3 regions of the Geobacillus sp. BMUD genome follow, and region 2 is predicted to be linked to each of the others. Evidence: predicted binding sites of a transcription regulator. Region 2 holds the regulator's gene; each other region holds the start of a gene.
What was found. Region 2 encodes LexA, which represses DNA repair genes until DNA is damaged. Its sites were predicted from a motif close to CGAACATATGTTCG; they were not measured.
Positions count from the first base shown of each region.

Region 1 (2,269 bases), on a different contig from region 2:
CCCGCCTCTTCTACTTTACCCCCAAAACATCGCCCTTCCCTTTTCCATGAGTCAACAGGGGTCATGAATGAACGCCGCGCGGCAACTCAACGCCCATTTGCAAGGCACGATCACCGAATCTCTCCCGCAGCTGTTCCACCGTTTTCCAAAGCGTCTCCATTTTCGCGTCCTCTTCATAATGAAACAAATCGAGCTGCTTCACCGCCCCTGCCCGGTCAAACACATGAAGCGCAGCGACGCCAAGAAGCCGCACCGGACGGCCGTCCCAATGCTTTTTCAGCAATCGCGCCGCTACAGAAAAGAGATCTTCCGCCTTTTGAAGCGGCTCTGCCTCCGTTTGGCTGCGAGTAATCGTGTGAAAGTCGTGGTAGCGGATCGTCAACTGAACGGTCCGCGAGACGACCCGCTTTTCGTTCATCCGGGCGCCGACCGATTCGGCCAGTTGGCGCAAGACAGCGAGCAGTTTCTGTTCTTCCTCAATATCGTACGGCAGCGTTGTTGAGTGTCCAATCGATTTTCGCTTTTCCCCCGCTGCTGGATCAACCGGACGCGGGTCGATGCCGTTCGCCCGCTCCTGCAAGCGCGGGCCATAGACGCCCAACACCTGCTCAAGCAACGCCCGATCAGCCTTCGCCACATCGCCAATCGTATAAAGGCCTAGGGTATACAATTTTTCGGCCGTTTTATCGCCGACGCCATGCATCTGTTCGACTGGAAGCGGCCATAGCGTGGTCGGAACGTCTCGTTTGCGCAGCACGCTGATGCCAAGCGGCTTTTTCATCTCACTCGCCATTTTTGCCAAAAATTTGTTCGGGGCGATGCCGATGCTCACCGGAATCGACAACCGCTCGAGCAGTTCCTGCTGGATATGGCGCGCCAACGCGGGCGGATGAACCGTTGGCGTCCGGCCAGTCATGTCCAAATAGCCTTCATCGATCGAGGCGCGCTCCAAAACAGGCGAGAAACGCTCGAGCCATTGGAACATGCGGCGGCTCACCTCGCGGTAAAAGGTGAAATCCGGCGGGCGCACGACAAGCGCTGGACAGCGTTTTTTCGCTTCCCAGAGCGGCATCGTCGTGTAGATGCCAAACTGTTGCTTTGCCACATAGTTCGCCGCCAGCACGATCCCTTTTCGCTCTTTCGGGTCCCCCGCTACGACCACCGGCTTTTCCCGGAGCGACGGGTCGCGGGCGATCTCGCAGCTGGCGAAAAACGAATTGCAGTCGACGTGAAAAATGATCCGTCCGCGGAATTCATGTTCTGTTGCCATGTCCTTTCCCCTTCTTTTTCTGTTTTCTTCGTTTCTATTGTACCAGATCATTTGTTCGCCAGAAACAGTCCCTTTTTCTACAAGCGGAAAGTCTTTTGGCGCCCAACGGGGTCGGTTTAGGAGGTTAGAATGTTCACAGTTTCCTCTGCCAGCCATGCAGAGGAAACACCATGCAGGCGCAGGATGCCTAGCCGTGAAATAACCCAACGAGCATATATCCGGCCACTCCCCAGATTATGAGCGCGGAAATCCGGTTCATCCACCGCAGCCCTCTCCCGCTGCCATCAAGGCGGCCAACCATTCTTCCGGTGAGGGACAGCCCCACAAACCAAACCCATGATACGAAAATGCACGCTGCCGCAAAATGGGCCCAAACGCAAAAATGAACGCATGAAGAAAGGCTTTCATCACGTTTCGTTGCTCCTTTCTCCTTGCAGCCAGCGATAGATCAAATCCGCATCTCTTTCATCCACATCCACGACACGGGAGTAGGTGCCGACCGGCATGACGGAAGCCGAGATCGTCGCCAACCGTTTTTTTCTTTGCCACCATGTCGTTGCGATTTCCAACGATTGGACGTGACGCTTTAACAAATGCGCGGTCGTTCGCCGAAACCAGCCGCTGCGGAGAGACAGCTGCTTCGAGGAAAGCGCCCAGCCGGCGGCTCGGTAGCGCCGCGCCCCGATCCACGCGGCGAGCGGCAGCACAAGCAAAAGTCCCGCTCCCCATGGACGCTCCATATACGCGGCAACTCCAACCGGAATCGTCAACCAATAAAGCGGGCGAAGCATATATCGATTTTTTGCCCGCTGAGGAAGCGGACAAAACGGCACATCGAGGCGATACTCGGGCAAACAAGCCTGAACAATCGGTACGATGCGATGCTTTTTGACCAGCGGACAAAGAACGACTTCCCCTGATGGTCCGCCATCAAGCGCCCCGCCGGCATGAATAATGGACACAGAGGCGTATCCGAAAAAACGTCGCAGCCAACTCTCA
Region 1 is NZ_SDLA01000010.1:66,805-69,073, forward strand. It holds gene ETC05_RS12035 (DNA polymerase IV) at 62-1,270, opposite strand; gene ETC05_RS12040 (hypothetical protein) at 1,526-1,681, opposite strand; gene ETC05_RS12045 (PH domain-containing protein) at 1,678-2,269, opposite strand, start outside.
Region 1: the regulator LexA is predicted to act here: its motif matches at 1,315-1,328, upstream of ETC05_RS12035 (DNA polymerase IV).

Region 2 (2,269 bases):
TCAGCTTCATAACCGCTCGCCTGCTCAGCGATTACCTTGACGACTTCAAATCCACACTCAGCCGCCAGATGCTCCAGCTCATCGCGTTGCCTAGCCAGCGACGTTTCCTGCTCTGTTTTGTCTGTGCTGACGCGGCAATAAATGACCGCTCTCATGGCCTCCCCTTCTTTCTGTCACCGGTTGACGGCCAATGAGCCGCCCTGCTTTGATTTTAACACGGGGATCACGATTTGTTCACCTGCCGTGAGGCGCGAACTCGACAGGTGATTCATCTCCATCACCCAGCGGATAAACTCATTCGGCGACAGCCCGTGCTCCTCTTCATACTGCTTCGCCAACCCCCAAAGCGTATCGCCAGGAGCGACCGTGATCGTCACGTATTCTTTTTGATCGACCGGGCTGCTGGCGTAGACGAACCCTGCCAACACGAGCGCAAACAAAAAAGAGAATAGAAAGTGGTGCAACAATGTTTTTCCCATTTCCCCCACCTTTTCCTAGAATGTTTGTTCGCTTTCCTTCATTATATCTAGGAACGTTTGTTTGTGTCAATAAAAAACTCGAACTCATGTTTGTTTTTTCATCTTCCGCATGATATAATGGAGGCAAATGATGTAGCAAGAGGTGTGAAACGATGACGAAACTGTCAAAACGACAGCAGCAAATTTTAGAGTTTATTAAACAGGAAGTGAGAACGAAGGGGTATCCGCCGTCGGTGCGGGAAATTGGGGAAGCGGTCGGGCTTGCGTCAAGCTCAACCGTCCATGGGCATCTCGCGCGCCTAGAGAGCAAAGGATACATCCGCCGCGATCCGACAAAGCCGCGCGCCATTGAAATTTTGGACCCTGACATGGCCAAGGAAAAAGAAAAAGAGGAAACGATCTCTGTGCCGATCATCGGCAAAGTGACGGCCGGCCAACCGATTACCGCAGTGGAAAATATCGAAGGCTACTTTCCGTTGCCAAAACGGCTCGCCTCAGGCGAAGAACAGCTGTTTATGCTTGAAGTGATGGGCGACAGCATGATCGAAGCCGGCATTCTCGACGGCGACTACGTCATCGTCCGCCAACAGTCATCGGCCAACAACGGCGACATCGTTGTCGCCATGACGGAAGACAACGAAGCGACGGTGAAGCGGTTTTTCAAGGAAAAAGACCACATCCGCCTGCAGCCGGAAAACGCGCATCTTGAACCGATCCTCGTCCGCGACTGCACGATTCTCGGCAAAGTGATCGGCGTCTATCGCCTGATCGACTAAGAGTCCGGCCAGCGCTGCCGCCATAACAAAAGCTGCCCGAAAAACAGGGCAGCTTTTTTATGCATCAGTAAAGCTCCAAATATTGATCCAATTCCCATTGATGGACCGTTGTCCGGTACATATCCCACTCGATTTCCTTCGCTTCGATGAAATGCTCGAATAAATGTTTGCCGAGCGCGTGAATCATCACTTCATCGGACTTCAAGTTTTCCAGCGCTTCATGCAGCGTTGCCGGCAAATCGACGATGCCTTCTTCGAGCCGTTCTTCTTTCGTCATGACGTAAATGTTTCGATCCACTGGCGCCGGAGGAGTGAGTTTGTTGCGAATGCCGTCAAGCCCAGCGGCTAAAAGCACCGCCATAGCCAAGTATGGGTTGGCCGACGGGTCGACACTGCGCACCTCGATGCGCGTGCTCATGCCGCGCGAAGCGGGAATGCGGATGAGCGGGCTGCGGTTGCGCGCCGACCAAGCGACGTAGCACGGCGCTTCATAGCCTGGAACAAGCCGCTTGTACGAGTTGACGGTCGGGTTCGTCACCGCCGTAAAGTTCGGCGCATGCTTCAGCACACCAGCGATAAACTGACGCGCCGTATCGCTCAACTGCAAATCGCCGTTCGGGTCGAAAAAGGCGTTTTCACCGTTGCGGAACAGCGACAAGTTGCAGTGCATCCCTGAACCGTTAATCCCAAAAATCGGCTTCGGCATAAAGGTCGCATGCAATCCGTGTTTGCGGGCGATCGTTTTGACGACGAGCTTAAACGTTTGAATGTCGTCGCATGCTTTAATGGCATGGGCGTATTTAAAATCAATCTCATGCTGGCCCGGGGCGACTTCATGATGGGACGCTTCGATTTCAAACCCCATTTCCTCAAGCTCAAGCACAATGTCGCGTCGGCAATTTTCCCCAAGATCCGTCGGCGCCAAATCGAAATAGCCGCCGCGATCGTTCAGCTCCATCGTCGGGTGTCCTTTTTCGTCCAGCTTAAAGAGGAAGAATTCTGGCTCAGCCCCTA
Region 2 is NZ_SDLA01000001.1:432,811-435,079, reverse strand. It holds gene ETC05_RS02120 (YneB family resolvase-like protein) at 1-155, opposite strand, end outside; gene yneA (cell division suppressor protein YneA) at 174-479, opposite strand; gene lexA (transcriptional repressor LexA) at 632-1,255, shown strand; gene glnA (type I glutamate--ammonia ligase) at 1,320-2,269, opposite strand, start outside.

Region 3 (2,269 bases), on a different contig from region 2:
GCCGATTGACATTTCGCTTGAGGTGAAAGGCAACCCGCTTCCGTACGTCAGCCGCGGTGGATTGAAACTGGAAAAAGCGTTGCGGGAGTTTCACATTCGCCTGGAAAATAAAATTGTTCTTGACATCGGCGCGTCGACCGGCGGTTTCACCGACTGTGCCTTGCAGCACGGGGCGAAGCTGTCGTATGCTGTCGATGTCGGCTACAACCAGCTTGCCTGGAAGCTGCGTCAAGACGAGCGCGTCGTCGTGATGGAGCGAACGAACTTCCGCTACGTGACGCCGGATCAGTTTACGAAAGGGCTGCCGGAAATAGCCGTTATCGATGTCTCGTTTATTTCGCTGCGGCTTATTTTGCCGGTCGTCAAGACGGTCATTGTGCCGGGCGGCGATGTGATTGCTCTCGTCAAGCCGCAGTTTGAAGCCGGCAAGGAAAAGGTCGGCAAAAAAGGGATCGTGCGCGATCCGGCTGTTCATGAAGACGTGCTTGAGTCGATCATTCGGTTCGCATGTGCTGAAGGATTTGATGTTTTGCACTTATCGTATTCGCCGATCACCGGCGGTGACGGCAACATTGAGTTTTTGCTTCACGCCGTTTATTCGGGGGAAAGTCGTGAAGGAGAAAACCGATTGCCGACACCGATCGCTTATATAGTGCGCGAGGCGCATGCCCGCCTGCGCGCCGGGAGGACAGAAGCGAACGGCGAATAGCGCCGGCGGGATGAAACACAGCGTGGCATGTTGCAAGCGGGGAGGTGGCGCAATGTGAGCAAAGGGCAAAGGCATATTAAAATTCGCGAAATCATTATGAACCATGACATTGAAACGCAAGACGAGCTTGTCGATCGGCTGAGAGAAGCTGGCTTTAACGTCACTCAGGCGACCGTCTCGCGCGACATTAAAGAGATGCAGCTCGTCAAAGTGCCCATGGCCAACGGCCGCTACAAGTACAGCCTTCCGTCCGACCAACGCTTCAATCCGTTGCAAAAGCTGAAACGGGCGCTTGTTGATGTGTTTGTGAAGCTTGACGGAACGGGCAACTTGCTCGTCTTGCGGACGTTGCCGGGCAACGCCCATGCCGTCGGCGTCTTGCTCGACAACTTGGATTGGAACGAAATCGTCGGTACGATTTGCGGCGACGATACGTGCCTAATCATTTGCCGGACGCCAAAAGATGCGAAAAAAGTGTCCGACCAGCTGTTGTCTATGCTCTAGTCGAGGACCGGCCCAGCTTCCGTTCTGCGTTCAAGGACGGAACGACGGGGACGGTCCTCGCTTGCGAATTCGAACATATGTGCTATAATCAAAAGGAGAATCAATCGGACAGGCAAGGAGTGGTGAAATGCTCGCCGAGCTGTCGATTAAAAATTTCGCCATTATCGAGTCGCTCTCGCTGTCGTTCGACAAAGGGCTGACGGTGTTAACCGGCGAAACGGGAGCCGGCAAATCGATCATCATCGACGCCATTCATTTGTTGATCGGCGGACGCGGCTCCGCTGAATTTGTCCGCTTCGGAGCGGAAAAGGCGGAAATCGAAGGGTTGTTTTTGCTTGATGATGACCGCCATCCGTGTTGGCAAAAATGCGCGGACGTTGGCATCGACGCCAGCGACGGCATGATCGTGTTGCGCCGCGATATTTTAGCCAATGGCAAAAGCGTCTGCCGCATTAACGGCAAGCTCGTCACCACGGCGGTGTTGCGCGACATCGGGACGACGCTTGTTGATATTCACGGCCAGCATGAACATCAAGAACTGATGGATCCGTCCCGTCATCTGCCGCTTTTAGACGAGTTCGGCGGCCTAGAGGCGGCAGAGGCGCTTGCCCGCTACCGCGCCGTTTATGAGCGGTATGAGGCGCTCGGAAACAAATTAAAAAAGCTGAGTGAAAATGAGCAGCAAATGGCGCATCGGCTTGATTTGCTGACGTTTCAGTTGCGCGAAATCGAGCAGGCGGCACTCGAGCCGGGCGAGGACGAGCGGTTGATGGAAGAAAAAGTGCGCATTGTCAATTTTCAAAAAATTTACACCGCGCTGCAGAAAAGCTATGAGGCGCTGGCCGGCGATGGGCGCGGACTTGATTCCGTCGGGGAGGCGATGCGCCATCTCGATGACGTTGCGGGCATGGACGCAGCGCTCAAAGACGCGCATGAAACGACGGCGAACTGCTACTATTTGCTCGAGGAAGTCATGTATAAGCTGCGCGATCAAATTGAGGAGATGGAGTACGACCCAGCGCGGCTCGATGCCATTGAAAGCCGCCTCGCGGAAAT
Region 3 is NZ_SDLA01000009.1:44,697-46,965, reverse strand. It holds gene ETC05_RS11370 (TlyA family RNA methyltransferase) at 1-709, shown strand, start outside; gene ahrC (transcriptional regulator AhrC/ArgR) at 764-1,213, shown strand; gene recN (DNA repair protein RecN) at 1,341-2,269, shown strand, end outside.
Region 3: the regulator LexA is predicted to act here: its motif matches at 1,284-1,297, upstream of recN (DNA repair protein RecN).